Regions from separate parts of the Lysinibacillus sp. RC79 genome, predicted to be linked through region 3. Evidence: riboswitches for the same ligand, from Rfam matches in the RefSeq annotation. Region 3 holds a riboswitch; each other region holds the start of a gene.

Region 1 (5,152 bases), on a different contig from region 3:
TTTTTCTCTACATAAATTTCATTTGTCATCGTAATCCTCCTACTAATCTTTCTTTAGCTTCACGGCAAAGTGGTTACCTATTGATTGAATAATCTGAACAAGGATGATTAAGATAAACACTGTCGCATACATCACATCGACCTCATAGCGTAAATGACCGTAACGGTATGCAAGGTCACCTAAACCACCAGCACCAACCATTCCTGCCATTGCTGTTGCGCCTATAAGACCGATTGTGGCAATCGTTAAGCCTAAAATAATAGATGGGCGAGCCTCACGTAGTAAGACATTCCAAATAATATGACGACGTTTAATACCCATTGCTGTATAAGCTTCCACAACACCTGGATCAACTTCTAAAAGTGCCGTTTCCATAAGTCGCGCAATATAAGGAGCTGTATAAACAACAAGCGGCACAATAACACCTTTTACACCAATAGTTGTGCCAACGATTAGCTTCGTGAACGGTAAAATGAAGAATAGTAAAATAATGAACGGTACAGAGCGAATAATATTAATAAATAAATTGAAAAATTGATAGAGAAATTTATTTTCAAATGATTGCCCCGGACGAGTTAAAACGATTAAAAGCCCTAACGGAATCCCAATTAAAATAGAAAAGAATAATGAAATCCCGACCATTTGGAAGGTTTCGATAATGGATTTCCCAATAACATCTGACCAATCTGCAAAGAAGCTTTGAATGCTATTCATTTAATTCGCCTCCTAATTCTTCAACGCTTACCCCATTTTCTGCAAAATACTTAAGTGCTTTATCTACGATATGTGACTCACCGTGTAGATGCACGACAATATTACCGACAATGCCGTTTTTTAATTCAATGATATTGGCTGTTAAAATATTTGGTTGTACATCATAAACTTTGCTCACTTCTGCTAGTAATGGTTTCCCTGTACTTTCACCAAGGAATGTTAAACGAATAACGCTTCCCGAAACATTTAATTGCTCGATAAGGGAAGGGGATAAATTACGTTGAGAAATGGTATTTAAAAATTTTCGTGTCGTTGGATGCTGAGGCTTCGAAAATAGTTCTATAGCAGAGCCATATTCCACAACTGTCCCTGATTCAAGAACGGATACATCATCGCAAATTTTTTGAATAACATTCATTTCATGTGTAATGAGTAAAATAGTGATGCCTAGCTCACGATTAATTTTCAAGAGAAGCTCAAGAATGGCGTCAGTTGTTTCAGGATCGAGTGCACTTGTCGCTTCATCACTGAGCAAAATTTCAGGCTCTTGGGCAAGGGCACGTGCAATAGCGACACGTTGTTTTTGACCACCTGAAAGCTGGCTAGGATAACTATCTAATTTCTCTGTTAGGCCAACAATTTCTGCATATTTTGCAACGCGTTTTTTCACTTCAGAGTCATTATAGCCAAGAAGCTTTAATGGTACCGAGATATTGTTGTAAACAGTCGCTGTTTTTAAGAGGTTAAAATGCTGGAAAATCATCCCGATTTTTCGACGAGTTTTGCGAAGGTCGTTTAGAGAAAGGGAAGTAATATCTACATGATCGATTAATACCTTTCCTGTTGTTGGACGCTCTAATAAATTGACACAGCGAATAAGGGTACTTTTTCCTGCGCCACTATAGCCAATAACTCCATGAATTTCACCTTTATTGACATGTAAGTTAATACCATCTACTGCTTTGACGATACCTTTTTTAGTTTTAAATTCTTTTGTTATATTTTCTAATTGAATCATACTGTGATATCTCCTTTCTAAGACCTTCTATAAAGCAAGAATCTGCTAGCTTTCCTGTAGGAGTCTCGCAGATTCTCGATTTTATGAAAGGTCCTTAATCGTCACTTACCAGCTTGGAATTACAGAACCTTGGAATTTTTCTTCTATAAATTTACGTACTTCATCAGATTGATAAGCTTCAATAAATTTTTTGATCGTTGGGTCATCTTTGTTTTCAGCACGTACTACAATGTAATTCACATATGGAGAGTCCGTAGATTCTAAAAGGATGGAATCTTTTTTAGGGTTAATGCCAGCATCAAGTGCGAAGTTCGTATTAATAGCTGCTACATCTACTTCACTAAGCTGTTTTGGAATTTGTGCAGCCTCTAATTCTATGAATTTTAAATTCTTTTTATTTTCTTCCACATCGCGAATAGATGCTGTTAAGCCGGTACCGTCTTTTAATTTAATATAGCCGGCCTCTTGAAGGACAAATAGGGCACGAGCTCCGTTTGTTGGATCATTTGGTAATCCGAATGTTGCACCATCAGGAACTTCATCGAGTGATTTATATTTCTCAGAGTATATGCCCAGAGGATTTAAAATTGTTTTTCCTACTGGCACTAAATCTGTATTGTGATCTTTGTTAAATGTTTCGAGGAATGGCTTGTGTTGATAGCTGTTTACATCAAGATCACCCTCGGCTAACGATGTATTTGGTAAAACATAATCAGAGAAAGTTTTTAGTTCTACTTCTAAACCATTTTCTTTGGCAACTTTTGCAGCAACTTCTGCAATTTGTTCGTGTGGACCAGAAGTTACACCCACTACAATTTTATTTTCATTAATAGCCTTACCTTTACTGTCTTCTTTAGTACCACAGCCTACTAATGCTGCTACCAATGTGAGACTCGCTAAACCTAGTAAAAATTTGTTTTTCTTTTTCATGAAACATACCTCCAAAGTTGTTTTATCGGTTATTAAAAAAACAATTTCGCCTTGGCGTAATTGTAGCTGACGCTTTGCTTTCGCTACAGATAAACAATGCCGTCCGGATTTTGAATTGTGCTAGCACAATTCATTCCTTTCAAAATCCGTGACATCCGCCGGAGGCTTTTATCTTCATATAAATGAAGATAAAAAAAACTCTCTTAAAAAATTAAGAGAGGCTCATGAAAAAGTGTCCTCTCTTATCTTTCAAACGATAATCGTTTGCAGGATTTAGCACCTTCCTTAAAAAAAGGAGGTTGCCGAGCTTCATAGGGCCAGTCCCTCAGCTACTCTTGATAAGAGATTTATAATATTTTTTTGTAAATCCGATAGAACTAATATAAATTATAGGATATAGTAAGTCAATCGAATTTTTAAAATTTTTTATTTTATTATAATATTTAGTTGAAACAGAATCCGCTAGAAGAAGGGCTGGAGCAACTAAAAAAAGATTGTGAAATGAAAAACTGTTTCCATAGCAAGTTTGAGCTAATGGAAGGTAGGGGAATTGAAATGTTCATGAGCTAAATAAGTTTAATTTTTCAATTCTGCTGATCGCTTCACGTAAGCGGTCTTCGTTAACAAGTAAGCCAACCCGTACATAGCCTTCACCATATTGACCGAAACCATTGCCTGCAGCTACTGCGATATCAGCTTTGTCGAGCAATAAATCGGCAAATTGTTCACTCGTAAAACCTAATGGAACAGGGAGCCATGCAAAGAAAGAGCCTTTCGGTGCTGTTACTTGCCAACCAATTCGCTGAGCTTCTTCGATCAGGACGTTTCGCCGATGCTCGTAAGTCACTCTTAGCCCATCCGCGCAACTCTGGGAAGCAGTAAGTGCAACTGCCGCGGCTTGTTGCACTGCAGGAAATTGACTACAGAATAGATGATCTTGAATAAGGTTAATGGCTGCAACAATATCGGGGTTACCAACTGCAAAACCAATGCGCCAGCCTGCCATATTATACGTTTTGGATAATGTATACATTTCAATACCGACATCTTTCGCACCGTCTGCTTGCAGGAAACTGATAGGTCTATTGCCGTCAAACCCAATCGCCCCGTAGGCAAAATCATGTGATACGATAATATTGTGCTCTTTTGCAAAGCGTACTGTTTCCTCGAAAAATTCAAGTGTTGCAGTACCACCAGTTGGGTTATTCGGGTAATTCAAGTAAAGCAGCTTCGCCTTTTCTTTTACTTCATCGGATAAAGCATTATAATCAGGCAGGAAATTATTTTCTGCAAAAAGTGGCATGACTTCAAAATTAACATCACCTAATATAACACCAGATAAGTAATCTGGATATCCTGGATCCGGTAATAGCATTGTATCACCGGGATTTAAAACGGCTAACGGTAGCTCAACAAGACCGATTTTCGTACCACCAAGAATAGCTACCTCTGTTTCAGGGTCAATGTCAACATTGTATTCACGTTTGTAGAAGCTTGCTGCTGCTTGGCGTAATTCAGCTATGCCACGAAATGGAGAGTATTTATGATTTTGAGAATTTTCTGCTGCCTCCTGTAATGCTTTAATAATGTGAGGAGGAGTGGGCTGATCTGGATTACCTTGACCAAGATTGATAACATCACGCCCTTCAGCTAGAGCAGCGTTTACTTTTTGCACAAGTGCTGCAAAAAATTGAGTTGGGAGTTGCTGTAGTTTTTTTGAGAATTCCATGCATGTTCACCTTTTTCAGAATATAATAATTATTAAAGATATGAAGCAAATAGTATTACTTTTTTTACTAAATGTCTAGAGTCTTTTCAGTTAACTAAAAACTAAAAGAGACCCAATTATATTTTGAGGTGAAAAAATTGAACAAAGTCTCATATTTTATCGTCAATGCTTTTACTACAGAACTTTACAAGGGAAATCCCACAGCAGTCTGTTTACTTGATTCAACAATACCTGAGGCGACCATGCAGAAAATTGCTCAGGAGATCCCTGTACCAACAACAGCATTTGTCCAAAAGAAAGATAATGATTTTTTTCTTAGATGGTTTACGCCAGCAAAGGAAATACCGATTTGTGGACATGGAACAATCGCTAGTGCTTTTTTACTCTGGAAACAAGGGATTGTACCCGTCAATTCTTCGATTACATTTCAGACTTTAAGTGGTCCTTTGCAAGCAAATTGGTTGAATGAACTAGTTGAAATAACAATTCAGAAGTATCGGTTAGAAGAGATTGAATGTCCTTTGGAGCTTGAAGAATGGCTTGGTATGAAACCGACATATGTAGGGAAAACAGAATTGGATTATATAGTGGAGCTAAGTCACGAAGGGTATATTGCAGATTTTAAAGCTGATTTTCTTGCGATGAAACAGTTCCCTGTACGTGGTGTTTGTATTACAAGTCGTTCTAAGGATAAGGGGATTGATATTGTCTCAAGATTCTTTTCTCCAGCACAAGGTATTGATGAAGACCATGTAAATGGT
Region 2 (5,152 bases), on a different contig from region 3:
ATGGTAAATCGACCACTTTAAAATATTATTATATTTTTGCTGTAAACTACAGAATAATAACTCTTTTGTTAAAAAGTTATATTTTTCTGATAAAAGATAGCCTTTTAAGTCGACGTTTTACCATAACAGGTGTTTGGACACCTGCTGAAAGAAGTTAAAGCCAAGCCCGCGGAAACTACCAACTCGGAGTGTAAATCAACCTTTGTTTATCGATACAAATTATTTATATTTTTCTTTTGATGACAAAATAAAAGGGTATGTAAGCTTTGACACTTACATACCCTTTTTGAATTATTTAACTGGTACAACTGAGCCTTTCCATTCTTCAATAATGAAGTCTTGGATTTCTTTAGATTTTAATACTTCTATTAATTTTTTAATTTCTGATTTTGTTTCATCACCAGCACGTACAGCGATAATGTTTACATACGGAGATTCTTTATCTTCAAGAGAAATAGAATCTTCCATTGGATTTAGTCCGTTGTCGATTGCGTAGTTAGAATTGATAAGAACTGCATCACCTTCATTATTTTCATACATTTGTACAAGCATTTCAGGAGCTGTATTTGCATCGAATTTGAAGTTTTTTGGATTATCTTCAATATCTTTAAGTTCAGCAGATGTTTTATCTACTCCATCCTTAAGTTTAATTAAGCCCTTAGCTTCTAATAATGAAAGCATACGCCCGTGGTCTGCAACAGAGTTAGAAAGTAAAATTGTTGCACCCTTTGGTAAATCCTCAAGAGATTTATATTTTTTAGAGTAGATACCGATTGGCTCAATGTGAATACCACCAGCGTTTACAAAATCATAACCCTTTTCTTTAATTTCCTTCTCTAAATAAGGGATGTGTTGGAAGTAGTTTGCATCAAGTTCGCCAGATTCTAAATCTTGGTTTGGTAATACATAGTCTTGATATGTTTCAATTTTAAGATCGATACCTTCTTTAGCTAAAATTGGTTTTGCTTTTTCCAGAATAACCGCATGAGGTGTATTCGAAGCACCTACTGTTAACGTTACGTTTTCTTTACTATCACCAGATGATGAGTTTGAGCTTGTATCTTCTTTTTTACCAGCACCACAAGCGGCTAAAGCTAGTACTAATACTGATAAAAATAATCCTGCTAATAACTTCTTCATTTTATTACTCTCCCTTTTTACTTATTTAAATATGTTAGCGGTATAAAACCGAGATAACCTCTTAGATGTTCGTAGCGAGATACTCTTTTTGTCACTACAATTTTTATTAGCCCCTCTTTAGCGTTTATCTGTTTTGATCGTAATCATGTCGCCAATCCATTGAATAATAAATACTACTATTAAGATTAATATAGTCGCCATTAAAGTTACATCTTGGCGATTACGTTGGAAACCATCTAAGAATGCTAAGTTTCCTAGACCACCTGCACCGATAATACCTGCCATCGCAGTATAACCGACAAGTGCTACAGCTGTTACAGTAAGACCAGAAATAAGCGCTGGTAACGATTCTGGAATTAATACTTTCCAAATAATCGTTGACGTTTTGGCACCCATTGAACGAGCTGCTTCAATAACACCTTTATCAATTTCACGTAAAGCAATTAATACCATTCGTGCATAGAATGGTGCAGCTCCAATAATTAGTGCTGGTAAAGCCGCATCTGCGCCACGAATTGTGCCAAGTAAAAATTTCGTAAATGGAATTAATAAAATAATCAAAACGATAAATGGAATCGAACGGAAAATGTTAACGATTGATCCTGTTAAAAAGTTCACAATTTTATTGGCCCATAGTTGGTTGGGACTTGATAAAAACAATAAGATTCCAATTACTAATCCAAGTATAAATGTGATGACCGTAGAAATTGTTGTCATGTACAACGTTTCATACGTAGCGTCCCACATTTTTTCCCAGTCGACATTCGGAAAAAGACTAGTTAGCATTTGTAATCACCTCCGTTTGTACTTCGACTGTATTTAAGTAGCTCAGTGCAGCAGCAACATTTTCCTCTGAGCCAACAATTTGTACAACAAGTGTACCGTACGCTCCATTTTTCGTTTGCGAAATATTACCATGTACAATACTTACTTCTACATCAAACTGTTTCACAAGATGTGAAATGACAGGCTGCTCTGTTTTTTCTCCTACAAAGATTAGCTTAACAAGTTGTCCATTAGGGTAATTTGCTTTAATTTGTGCCACAGTTTCTTGTGTTTCCTTCGTATCTGTAATTTGAGAAACGAATTTTTTCGTAATGGCAGCTTGTGGAGCTTGGAATACTTGTAATACTTCACCACGTTCTACAATTTCTCCAGCTTCCATAACCGCTACACGATGACAAATTTTGCGAATAACGTGCATTTCATGTGTGATTAACACAATCGTTAGACCTAATCGTTCGTTAATATCGACAAGGAGATCAAGGATAGCATCTGTTGTCTCCGGATCGAGTGCGGATGTTGCCTCATCACATAACAATACCTCTGGATTATTAGCAAGCGCACGAGCGATACCTACACGTTGCTTTTGTCCCCCTGAAAGTTGTGATGGATATGCTTTAGCGCGCCCTTCTAAGCCAACTAAAGTTATTAATTCTTTCACATGTGCTTCACGTTTTGCCTTTGGAACACCTGCGATTTCTAGGGGGAAAGCGATGTTTTCTTCAACAGTTCTAGACCAAAGTAAATTGAAATGCTGGAAAATCATACTAACCTTTTGTCTAGCATCTCTGAGCTTTTGCCCCTTTATGGATGAAAATGCTTGATTGTTAACCGTCACCGTACCAGATGTAGGCTTTTCTAAACCGTTTAACAAGCGAATCATTGTACTTTTACCAGCGCCACTATAGCCGATAATGCCAAAAATTTCACCTTTATTGATAGAAAGGTTGACGTCTTTGACTGCAGTTAATTCGCCATTCGCGGTTTTGTATTTCTTCGTAATATTTTGAAGCTGAATCATAGCGAATTCTCCTTTTCTCATATAAAAAACCCCTTCACTTATAGACAAGTAGAAGGGGTCACGTAATATACGCTAAACCGTTCTCTCATCTTTCAAAGATAAATCTTTGGGTGATTTGGCACCTTTTCACGATTGTGATGGTTGCCGGGCTTCATAGGGCACTTCCCTCCGCCGCTCTTTATAAGAGTTCGATATATTTAATTGTTTTTTTAATATATTTGTTACTTTACCACGCGAGTAAAGTTCAGTCAATTAATTTTTTAATAATTCGTATAAATATGGTACGGATTGGAAGGCATAAACCTTTTCTGTCACTTTTCCGCCTTCACATACGAGTAAACATGGTACACTTTCGATTTTATGATCAAAAGCTATTTGCTCTATAAAATTAATATTCGCTTTACCAACCTGTAGCTGTGGCAGCAATTGCTCAATAACCATCATCATTTTCGATGCAACTGCACACGTTCCACACATAGGCGTATATAAATAAAAGGCAGCCTTTTCACCTGACAGGACAACCGCGTCCCACTGCTCTTTTGACCATTCTTCCATCATTTTTCACGCAACCTTACAAAATATATTCATTATGGATTGAGAAATGTGCACGAAGCAATATCGCCGCTAACACTTTCCTCGGAGTTGTCTCAACTTCCTTATATGTTGGCATCGTACGTAAATGCTCAGCCTCTGGATAATGTCTGTCCATTAATGCTCGTAGTTTATCACCCGATGTATCTGCATCAAAAAACGTATAAAGCTCACAACCCTCGTATGGATCAAGTAGCTCTTCTAATTGATGCACACCAATTGTACCATTCGTACAAAGTATTTTAACATCTTCATTTAAAATAGGTTCAATTTGAAGCTTATCCGATCGACCTTCGACAATTAAGCATTTTCCCTCGACCATCACGCCACCCCCATTTAGACATATCCCTTATAATCCATTATATCAATAAACTTTATCGTTGATACAGTTAGACACCTATTGATAAAGGAATATACTTACATTCACCTCACTTACTATAGGAGCAGGATGAATGAAGATAATAAAAAACGTCGGTAGTTTCCGACGTTTTTCTAATACAGGCTTGTCTTATTCAGCAATCATTTCTTCGTATTGCTCAGCTGTCATAAGCTTTTCAACTTCTGATGCATCAGCAGGCTCTACAACGACCATCCATGCTTTTTCATATGGTGATTCATTAACGAATTCTGGGCTATCTTCTAAATCTGCATTTACTTCAACTACTGTACCTGAGATTGGTGCGTATAATTCAGAAACTGTTTTTACAGATTCTACGCTACCGAATGGATCATCAGTTTTGATTTCGTCGCCAACTTGTGGAAGCTCAACGAAAACGATATCTCCAAGTTCAGATTGTGCGAAATGAGAAATACCGATACGTACTTTACCATCTTCTACTTTTACCCATTCGTGCTCTTCAGAGTAACGTAAGTCTTTAGGTGTGCTCATGCAAAAAACCCCTCCATAAATATGTAATATATTCATTTTCAGTGTGCCATACTTCTTCCATAAAAACAAGATTAAAAGCGTTATTTCCAAGCTTGCTCAAAATCTGATTCTTTAAACCCTAAAGTAACTTTTTTTCCATCGGTTACAATCGGACGTTTAATCAACATACCATCTGACGCAAGCAGTTCAAGCTGCTCCTCTTCAGTCATTTCTGCAAGTTTATCCTTCAAGCCAAGCTCTCGATATTTCATACCAGAAGTATTAAAAAATTTCTTTAACGGTTGTCCACTAGCTTGCCATAAGTTTGATAATTCGTCCTTTGTAGGCGGTTGTTCGACAATGTGTACCTCTTCGTATGAAACCCCATTGTCATTTAGCCATTTTTGAGCTTTTTTGCAAGTAGTACATTTCGGATATTGAATAAATTGAATCGTCATTTATAGGCTCCTCTACTATCATTTTAGGACACTACATTTTCGTGTCCCCCTCATTTTCTGTAGTATACCATCATAACCGTTGCGAACCAAAATGAAACAATATTATTCCATAGCGTGGGGTTGATTTCCGTTCCGGCTGGGCGCTTTCCTGGGGGCGTCCGATGAGCCGCTTCACTCGCGTTGCTCGCTCCAGGGTCTCGGGCCAACAGATGTTTTTTGCGCGAAAGCAAAGCGGCAGCAGCACCGATGTTGGTCACGAAGGCGTTATCACAGGATGTGATGATTTTAGCC
Region 3 (5,152 bases):
TTGGCTTATCTTCATAGCCTTAACTTATAATAGAGGAAATGGAGGGATTCGATGGAATTATTAATCGCCCAATTAAAAGAACTGGGATTCACAGAATATGAAGCAAAGGCCTATACTGCACTCGTCCAAAATAGTCATGTGAGTGCCTATCAAGTAAGTAAAAATTCTGGTATCCCACGTGCAAGAATATACGACATACTTGATGTACTCGTTGAAAAAGGGTTAGTACTAAAAGAAGAAACTGTCGATCAAACGACTTACTCTTCCATTCCTGTTGCTGTGTTTTTACAACAAATTCAGCAACGTTGGCAATCGAATTTTACGTCGATTAGTGATCAATTAGAAAAATTAGAGGTAAAAGAGCAGGAAGCGGAGCATAAGGTTGTCACGCTAAAAGGAAAAGAGGCAATCGTCAATTACTGTCAGTCATTATTAAAAAAAGCGCAGAAAAAAGTACTATTATCAATGTGGGAAGATATGTATGAAGAATTGCGAGAAGATATACATGAGGTCGCGAAGCATATCCCTGTTCATGGGATTACCTTGTATGTGGAGGACCATTTAGCTTCCATTGACCAGCACCGTATCACTCGCTATACGAGGAATGCGTCTACACCTCATTGGTTTATTTTATCGATAGATGGCAAGCAAATGATTTATGGTCACTCACCGTCAAATCAAGAAACGGCTTTTATTACAAATGATCCTGTTCATATTTATTTATTAGAAGATTATATATGGCATGACGTGCTTGTCAATCGACTATTAAAGCGCGATGATAAGGAGCTTGGAGAATGGATTACTAAAGAACGTAAAGCCTTTTTCTTAGAATGAAAGTATTGAAAAAGAATCTGCAAGCCATCATGTACATTACAGAGGGCAAGCAGATTCTTTTTTCGTTAAATATTAATAAAAAACTTTATCAACATTGTATTTAGCGCGGAATGAATTGATCGCGTATGTTTCGTAAATTTCACGTTCCATTGGATCTTCCACTTCATACACTTCAATTTTGAAAATTTCATTACGGTGATTTTTCATCGGTGACACATTGTCCTCGAAATGCTTTTTAATACGTTGACGGATTTTACGTGCTTTACCGACAAATAATAGTTCGTTCTCTTCATTGTAGAATAAGAAAATACCACCGTTTTCACGTGTGATTTTATGGAAATCAATAAAACCATGGTACGGTGTGATTGGTACATCACCTGGCTTTAAATCTTGTTCGCGTTGGCGAATCACTAAATCTGGTTTTGGAAATTCAATTTTAATCAAACTATTCACGTTCCTCTCTGTTACTAAAGGTATATGTTAACATAAATACAGCATGTTTACCATCAATTCATGATGTAAACATTCAAGATTAGTGTTAAACAAATTACCCAATGACATGCATAATTAATAACAAAATATTCTATGTATTATTGATATTCTTAATTGTTCATGTTACAATTCTTTTTAATTAAATAATCTTATCATGAGAAGTTGAGGGATTTGGCCCGATGACGCTTCAGCAACCTCTAACAAAAGTTAGAAAGGTGCTAATTCCAGCAAAGGATTTGTCCTTTGAGAGATAAGAGTGAACGTGGAAAAATCCTTCTCATTCTATCTCAACTGGAATGAGGGGGATTTTTTAATTTCATCGTTTGACATAATCAACTTTGCGCAGGGCCCGTGCATTGATATTAAAGCACTAAATGATTTTAACAGAGAGAAATTAAAGAGAGGGGAATGCAAGATGCCAATTAATATTCCGAAAAACTTACCAGCTGGAGAACATTTACGGGAGGAAAAAATCTTTGTAATGGAAGAGGATAGAGCAAAAACTCAACAAATCCGTCCGTTAAATATATTAATTTTTAATTTAATGCCGGAAAAAGAAAAAACAGAGCTGCAATTACTACGTTTATTAGGTAATACACCGTTACAAGTGAATATTACATTTTTAAATACAGCTACGCATGAATCGAAAAATGTCAGTAAATCACATTTACAGTTATTTTACACGACCTTCAATCAAATTCGTCATCGCCGTTATGATGGCATGATTATTACGGGTGCACCAGTAGAAAAAATGGCATTTGAAGAAGTGAACTACTGGCAGGAAATTTCAGAAATTATGGATTGGTCCAAAACAAACGTAACATCAGTCTTACATATATGTTGGGGTGCTCAGGCGGCGTTATACCATCATTACGGTATCGGTAAAATTGAGCTTCCTGCTAAATGCTCAGGTGTATATTCTCATGTCATTACGGATTTAACAGTGGATTTAGTACGTGGCTTTAGCGATTCATTTACGGCACCACATTCACGTTATACATCTGTATCAATTGATGAAGTACTCAATCATCCTGATTTACGTTTACTATCTTATTCAGAAGATGCTGGTGTTTTCATTGTGCAATCTAAGGATAATAAAAACATTATGATTACTGGCCATCTTGAATATGATGCGACAACGTTAGCTGATGAATATAGTCGTGATGTTGCGAAAGGATTAGATATTGATGTACCTGTGAATTACTTCCCACATGATAATCCAGCAAATGAACCGATTAATTCGTGGCGTGCCCATACACATTTATTATTCTCGAATTGGTTGAACTACTATGTATACCAAGAAACACCTTACGAGTGGGATTTCGTTGATGAAATTGAATATCATATATAATGCTATTTAATAGCTATTAAAAATGATGACCTTTTTATTACAGGGTCATCATTTTTTTACGCCTTTATGTTGTTAATTTTCTAATGAATTTTTATTTTTATCACTTTTTGGAGTATTGCCGGTATCGCTATCATTTTGTGTAGTATTGCTGCTACTATCACTCTGCGATGGATTTTCGTTATTACTACTACTTGCACTTTGAGTAGAATCTTCGTTATTATTACTACTTACATTTTGAGTAGCATTACCGGTGTTGCTACTACTTTCATTTTGAGTAGTATTTCCGGCATTGCTATTACTATCTCTTTGAGTAAAATTATCGTTATTACTACTACTTGCACTTTGAGTAGCATTTCCGGCATTGTTACTACTTGCATTTTGAGTAGAATTATTGTTATTACTATTACTGGCACTTTGAGTAGTATTTCCGGCATTGCTACTACTATCACTTTGAGTAGAATTATCGTTATTACTAGTACTTACATTTTGAGAAGCATTTCCGCCATTACTGCTACTTTCATTTTGAGTAGCATTTCCAGCATTGCAATTGCTATCACTCTGTGAAGAATTATCGTTATTATTGCTACCTGCACCTTGTGTAGCATTTCCGTTTTTACTACCACTTTCATTCTGTGTACTACAATTACTTTTTGTATTATTTCCTTGATTACCGTTAATTTTGCGAATTTTTGCGACAAGTAGTAAAACTAATGGTAATAAGATTGCGAAAATAAAGGAAAAAATAGGCCAGGTTTCTCTATTGTAAATATCTGAATGAATGATACTAGGATGAACAATTAGTGAAAGTCCAAGGATAATCATTCCGAATGGAAAAATGAGCGGTCGATGATTGTTAATTTTACATATTTGTGCGATGCCGATGACCCCAGCGTAAAAAAACATAAAAGTTTTAATATAAATTGATATTATCCACATGGCTGCCATAATCACTTCAATACGCTGCAAAAAATTCCCGATTGAAATTCTTTGGGCTAATGAATAGCTAGGAAATGTCCGAGCAGCAGTATTTGCTGGACCTAGGACAAGGATAGCCAGTGTGATGATAGCAATTAAGACAATACCTCCAAGAATTGTGCCAATGTAAAAACCTTTTTGTGCTGATTTATGGACGTTAACAATAGAAGGAAAAATCATTAATAATATGACAAGTGGGAATGAAAAAATACTCATTAATCGAATAATACTAAAGAATAATGATTTTGTTGGTACTTCCATTATTGGCTGTAGATTTTCCATATGGACGGATGGTGAAATACAAACTACAAAAAAAATAAAAATTAAAATAAACATTGGGAATAGTATTTCTGCAGAACGGGCAAAAACTTCAATTCCTAGAAATGCTGCATAAATAATGATAATACTGAACAGAAAAGCAAAGGCCATCGTAGGTGTTTCTGGCATAACTTCTGTTTTCATGAAAATGCCAATGAAATATAATAATTCACCGGCAGAAAGAAAGGATAGAATAATAAAGCCAATCGAAGTTATTTTTCCGAAAAAGCGACCTAATATCTTTTCATTAGCCTCTACAAATGTAAGGGTAGGTGTCCGTTTTCCTAGAGTAACGAAAAGCTTTATTAAGAGTAAACTTAAAACGACACTAATGATCGCTGCAATCCAGGCATCTTGTTTTGCTTCACTTGTTACACTAGCGGGGCTAATTAATATGGCTGTCCCAATTGAAGAGAGAAAGGTAATGATCATAAATTGTCTTGAGCTAATTATTTCTTTTTCCATATGAACACTACCTTTTTTCTTAAAAGTTCCTTATTATTTTGTCAGGGAGACAATTAAATCTTTAATTGGTGAAAAAATAAAAGTAAGCAAGTCTAGTGGGCTCGGAATTTTGATTCTTAACGAGACCCCAATATTTAATGCAACGCCGATCAATAAAAAAATCGAAAAAATAACAATCGTTTTCGTTTCTTTATTTAAATTAAATTTTGGAATCATTCGTTTGATTCCTTTTTTTGTATTAAAATATTTATGACACCTGACATTATTTTTTTGACTAATTAAGCGTGGTCGAGTCAATAAAGCTCAACGAGGGAACAACACTAGTGCGTCTTTTAGATCCTTTAGAATTAATGGGCCGAATGGACTTAAATATGGAACACCAAAAGTTCGTAAGCTGCATAAGTGTAGAACGATGATCATAAGGCAAAACATTAAACCAAACAATCCAACTATGGCTGCTAAAATCATTAATGGGAAACGAAGTGCACGAACTGTATTAGATAAGCCGTAAGCAGGGAACAGGGAGCTACAAATGGCTGTTAATGCCACAATAATAACCATTACGGCTGATACAATTCCAGCCTCTACGGCAGCTTGACCGATTACTAATGTTCCAACAATGGATACGGCTGGTCCAATGGTTCTTGGCCATTCGAAGACCTGCTTCTCTTAACACCTCAAAGGCTATCTCCATAATGAGTGCCTCGACTATGGCAG
Region 4 (5,152 bases), on a different contig from region 3:
AATAGCTTTAAATGAAGCCAAGGTGAAGTTAAGATAATCCCTGCGCATTCATATTTTCGTTTTTGCATGGTATGTAGTAATAGTGTCGCACCAAGCCCATGTCCTATCAAAAAGACAGGTAAATTATACGAAAAAGCATTCTCCATTAAATGCCTTGTATATTTGTTGTATTCTTTAAAATCTTCATCGTGAACACGAGAAAATCCTGCATTTACTCCATGGTTAGGTAAATCCCCCATGACTATGTGGAAGCCTTCCAATCTAAGTTTTTCTATAAGCCATGCATACCATCGGTGATTTTCATATGCACCATGAAGAATAGCAACCACAGCCTTTGCTTGTCCATCAGCTTCCCATTTCCACATTTCACATAGTCCTCCTAAAAAATAATTACACAATGATTATATCGGAATATCTAGCTCATTTTAATTTTATATTTCCATCAAGTTGCGTATTTGATACGATAATATTACATCATAGAAAGAAAAGAGGCGATCCTTATGATCTATCCATTTAAAGGTAAAACACCCAATATCGATCCATCTGTTTTTATTGCCGATTATGCAACCGTTACTGGTGACGTTACAATAGGTGCTGAAACAACAATTTGGTTTAACACAGTTATTCGAGGGGATGTATCACCAACAATTATCGGAAAACGAGTTAGTATTCAAGACCTCTGTTGCTTACATCAAAGCCCTAAATATTCGCTCATTATTGAAGATGAAGTAACAGTCGGACATCAAGTAACTTTACATAGCTGTACGATTCGTAAAAAAGCCTTAATAGGTATGGGCTCTATAGTATTAGACGGAGCGGAGATTGGAGAGGGTGCATTCATTGGGGCGGGTAGTCTTGTACCTCCTGGCAAAGTCATTCCTCCAAATAGCTTAGCATTAGGGCGTCCTGCAAAGGTTGTAAGAGAATTAAATGATGAAGATAAAGAAGATATGGAACGCATCATACGTGAATATGTAGAAAAAGGACAATACTATAAATCTCTTCAAACAGAAAATAAATAGCTATTTCAACAGCTCCACGTTTGCTTGAACAACCGAGCCACACATAATTATGATTAGGAGCTTCTCTTTTTCGACAAAAACAGCGAAAGGGGCTATTAGAATGTTGAGCCCCTTTCTGTAATAGTATTTTAAAATATTTTTCCAGCTACTTTATTACTTTAGCTGAATAGCTTATAAGCCTGCTTTTTCTTTTAATGCGTCAGCTTTGTCTGTTTGTTCCCAAGGTACATTTAAGTCTGTACGACCGAAGTGACCATATGCTGCAGTTTGCTTATAAATAGGGCGACGAAGGTTAAGCATTTTAATAATCCCTGCTGGGCGTAGATCAAATAGCTCGCGTACCCATTTTACAATTTCACTTTCCGTAACTTTTCCTGTCCCAAATGTATCAACAGCAATAGATACAGGTTGAGCAACACCAATCGCATAAGCTAGTTGTACTTCAGCTCGTTCTGCTAAACCAGCTGCTACGATATTTTTTGCCACGTAGCGTGCTGCATATGCCGCTGAACGGTCTACCTTAGTTGCGTCCTTACCAGAGAAAGCACCTCCACCATGACGTGCATAGCCACCGTATGTATCAACGATGATTTTACGTCCAGTTAGACCAGCATCCCCTTTTGGACCACCAATTACGAATCGGCCAGTTGGGTTGATGAAATATTTAGTATTGGCATCTAGTAATTCACTTGGAACAACTGGAGCAATAACGAATTCTTTTAAGTCTGCTTGAATTTGCTCAAGTGTAGCTTCTTCGTCATGCTGTGTTGAAATTACAATCGTATCCACGCGCACTGGTACATTGTTTTCATCATATTCAATCGTTACTTGCGTTTTTCCGTCTGGACGTAAATATGCTAGTTCACCAGATTTACGTACTTCCGTTAAACGACGAGCCAATTTATGCGCTAAACTGATTGGTAATGGCATAAGCTCTGGCGTTTCGTTACATGCATAACCGAACATTAAGCCTTGGTCACCTGCACCAATTGCTTCAATGTCAGCATCTGTCATAGAGCCTTCACGCGCCTCTAATGCTTGGTCAACACCTTGAGCAATATCAGGTGATTGCTCACCAATAGCAACAAGTACTGCTAGGTTTTCAGCATCAAAGCCATATTTCCCACGTGTATAACCGATTTCTGCTACAGTATCACGAACGATACCTTTAATATCTACATAAGTAGAAGTAGTAATTTCTCCTGCTACTAAAACTAAGCCTGTTGTTACTGTTGTTTCACACGCTACACGTGCGTTTGGATCTTCTGCTAAAATAGCATCTAAAATGGCATCCGAAATTTGATCACAAATTTTGTCTGGATGTCCTTCTGTTACACTCTCTGATGTAAACAGTCGACGTTTTGTCATTTGGTTTCCTCCTATTACTTTTACAAATAGTATTTGCGAATTAATACGGTACTCATTACCCATGTCAAGTCCACCCCCTAAGGATTGAACTCTTAAGCCGTTGTTGCTGTCGCTACGTTTGCACTACGCTTTCGCACAATAAAACAGCTGTTGCTCTTAACACGAGGGTTTCGAAAGATCCGTCATTTTAATAAGGAAAGGACTATATACTTACCTTTATATTCGTTTTTAACAATAAAAAAATCCTTTTCTCACGTTTACTTAACATGAGGAAAGGAATAATGACTTCATAACCTTTCACTCTTATCGTTCAAGGGGTTTCCCCTTGCATCAGGTTGGCACCAGCGCATGTCGTGAAATAGTTCATGCAGGTTGCCGGGTTTCACAGGGCCTGACCCTCCACCAGCTCGGGATAAGAGTATCCGTTCAATATCTCATAATACGTAAAAGGTCGAACGTTGTCAAATATTTTTAATGTATTCTTTTAAAGAAAGTATGGGATTTATAATTTGGATTATGCTGTAATTTGAAACAAAATAATCCCTATTCTCCACCTCACATCATGTGTTAACATATGTGTGACCCCTTTACAGCACATTTTGTAGCTACAGAACATGTGGTGGATGAATATGATTGTAGCCTCTTTTCAGTTGACGACAAGTCCAACAGATAAAAAACCAGCTAAGACTTCACATCCTGTGCGAACCTCATGTTAGCCAAGAGCTTCCAAACGCAATTTTGCTGTGTCGAAAGTGATTGTGTGATCACTTATTATAAATAGGGTAAAAAGCATTATCAAAACGAATCAATTTACTTTTTGTCGTTTTCTTGAAAAGTAATAAAATCTGAAAAATAATTTCTGAATTAGTATAGATTATTTAAGCAATTGTGTTATACTATTTTTGAAATTAAGAAAATCTCCCTCAAACTCTAGGGAATACTATAAAAAAGGATGGTATTTAATCGATGAATTCAGTAGAAATTGCAAACGAACTGAAGGAATTATTAAGCGGCGGTAACATTAATGTTCAACTTTCAGTACCACAATTAGCTGAAAAGGCTACTTCTCGTGGTGAAGCTATGTTAACAGTAGATGGCGCAGTTCGTGCAGAAACTGGCAAATACACTGGTCGTTCACCTAAAGATAAATATACGGTAGAAGAAGATAGCACAAAAGATAAAATTGACTGGGGCAAAGTTAACCGACCAATTTCTTCTGAAGTGTTCGATAACTTATATGTAAAAGTAGTAAAATATTTAAAAGAACGTGACGAATTATTCGTATTCAAAGGCTTTGCTGGTGCTGACAAAGATTCGCAATTAAGCATCCAAGTAATCAATGAATATGCTTGGCACAATCTTTTCGCTCATCAATTATTTATCCGTCCAACTGCAGAAGAATTAGCTTCTCATGTTGCTGACTTCACTGTTATCTCAGCTCCTAACTTTAAAGCAGACCCTGCTGTTGATGGCACAGCCTCTGAAACTTTCATCATAGTATCACTTGAAAAGAAAATTATCCTAATCGGTGGTACTGAATACGCTGGTGAAATCAAAAAATCTATTTTCGGTATTATGAACTACTTATTACCACAACAAGGCATCCTTTCAATGCACTGCTCAGCAAACGTTGGTGAAACTGGTGATGTTGCATTATTCTTCGGTTTATCTGGTACTGGTAAAACTACTTTATCAGCTGACCCTGACCGTAAGCTTATCGGTGACGATGAACACGGTTGGTCTGATAATGGTGTATTCAACATTGAGGGCGGTTGCTATGCAAAAACAATTAACCTTTCTGCTGAAAAAGAACCAGAAATCTACAACGCAATCCGCTTCGGTTCTGTTCTAGAAAACGTAGCTGTTGATCCAGAAACTCGAGTTTGTAACTATGATGATGGTTCATTAACAGAAAATACACGTGTAGCTTATCCAATTCAATACATTGAAAATATTGTTGATCCATCTGTTGCAGGTCACCCAAAAACAATCATCTTCTTAACAGCTGATGCATTTGGTGTATTACCTCCAATCAGTAAATTAACAAAAGAGCAAGCAATGTACCACTTCCTAAGCGGTTTCACATCTAAACTTGCTGGTACAGAACGTGGTGTAACAGAGCCAGAACCAGTATTCTCAACTTGCTTCGGTTCTCCATTCCTTCCACTTCCAGCAACAGTTTATGCTGAAATGTTAGGTCAAAAAATTGACGAGCACGGTGCACAAGTATTCTTAGTGAACACTGGTTGGACTGGTGGCGAATATGGTACTGGTAGCCGTATGAAGCTTTCTTACACTCGTGCAATGGTACGTGCTGCAATTGATGGCAAATTAGCTAATGTTGAAACAATTCAAGATTCAGTATTCGGTTTAAACATTCCAACTTCTATTGAAGGTGTACCAACAGAAGTGCTTAATCCTCGTGATGCATGGGCAGACAAAGCTGCTTATGATAAAAAAGCTTCTGAACTTGCTGGTTTATTCACCGAAAACTTCAAGAAATTCTCAAATGTTTCTGAAGCTATCACTAAACTTGGCGGTCCATTAAAATAATTCATTAAGCAAAGGGAACGATTTCAGTCGTTCCCTTTTTTGTGTTGAAAGACAAAATGGTCCAGGAAATCTTTGAGAATGTTTTGGAGCTTTAATTGAGGGTGATTTCCATTCCATGTTACTCGCTTTCCTGTGAGCTAGCATCAGGCCGCTTCCTCCGCTTCGTTGTTGTTGCTGTCGCTTCGCTTCGCTTTCGCAAAAAAACTGTG

The links. Region 3 has a riboswitch for S-adenosylmethionine ahead of metA (homoserine O-acetyltransferase MetA). Riboswitches for the same ligand answer to the same signal wherever they lie in the genome.
Region 1: it holds a riboswitch for S-adenosylmethionine, as region 3 does, so the genes downstream of both, ABH968_RS27410 (MetQ/NlpA family ABC transporter substrate-binding protein) here and metA (homoserine O-acetyltransferase MetA) in region 3, are expected to answer to the same signal.
Region 2: it holds a riboswitch for S-adenosylmethionine, as region 3 does, so the genes downstream of both, ABH968_RS02810 (methionine ABC transporter ATP-binding protein) here and metA (homoserine O-acetyltransferase MetA) in region 3, are expected to answer to the same signal.
Region 4: it holds a riboswitch for S-adenosylmethionine, as region 3 does, so the genes downstream of both, metK (methionine adenosyltransferase) here and metA (homoserine O-acetyltransferase MetA) in region 3, are expected to answer to the same signal.

What each region holds. Positions count from the first base shown of each region.
Region 1 is NZ_JBGCCD010000058.1:1,194-6,345, reverse strand. It holds gene ABH968_RS27425 (enoyl-CoA hydratase/isomerase family protein) at 1-29, opposite strand, end outside; gene ABH968_RS27420 (methionine ABC transporter permease) at 43-714, opposite strand; gene ABH968_RS27415 (methionine ABC transporter ATP-binding protein) at 707-1,732, opposite strand; gene ABH968_RS27410 (MetQ/NlpA family ABC transporter substrate-binding protein) at 1,838-2,662, opposite strand; SAM riboswitch class I at 2,902-3,007, opposite strand; gene ABH968_RS27405 (pyridoxal phosphate-dependent aminotransferase) at 3,222-4,391, opposite strand; gene ABH968_RS27400 (PhzF family phenazine biosynthesis protein) at 4,529-5,152, shown strand, end outside.
Region 2 is NZ_JBGCCD010000002.1:114,581-119,732, forward strand. It holds gene ABH968_RS02800 (MetQ/NlpA family ABC transporter substrate-binding protein) at 292-1,140, opposite strand; gene ABH968_RS02805 (methionine ABC transporter permease) at 1,258-1,926, opposite strand; gene ABH968_RS02810 (methionine ABC transporter ATP-binding protein) at 1,916-2,944, opposite strand; SAM riboswitch class I at 3,027-3,131, opposite strand; gene ABH968_RS02815 (thioredoxin family protein) at 3,197-3,499, opposite strand; gene ABH968_RS02820 (toprim domain-containing protein) at 3,516-3,857, opposite strand; gene gcvH (glycine cleavage system protein GcvH) at 4,044-4,424, opposite strand; gene ABH968_RS02830 (arsenate reductase family protein) at 4,505-4,861, opposite strand.
Region 3 is NZ_JBGCCD010000009.1:150,943-156,094, reverse strand. It holds gene ABH968_RS11490 (TrmB family transcriptional regulator) at 52-834, shown strand; gene ABH968_RS11485 (nucleotide excision repair endonuclease) at 907-1,278, opposite strand; SAM riboswitch class I at 1,473-1,583, shown strand; gene metA (homoserine O-acetyltransferase MetA) at 1,742-2,677, shown strand; gene ABH968_RS11475 (endospore germination permease) at 2,750-4,435, opposite strand; gene ABH968_RS11470 (hypothetical protein) at 4,469-4,651, opposite strand; partial or broken gene ABH968_RS11465 (spore germination protein) at 4,742-5,152, opposite strand, start outside.
Region 4 is NZ_JBGCCD010000014.1:39,638-44,789, reverse strand. It holds gene ABH968_RS14710 (alpha/beta hydrolase) at 1-365, opposite strand, end outside; gene ABH968_RS14705 (gamma carbonic anhydrase) at 501-1,022, shown strand; gene metK (methionine adenosyltransferase) at 1,194-2,390, opposite strand; SAM riboswitch class I at 2,691-2,809, opposite strand; gene pckA (phosphoenolpyruvate carboxykinase (ATP)) at 3,357-4,943, shown strand.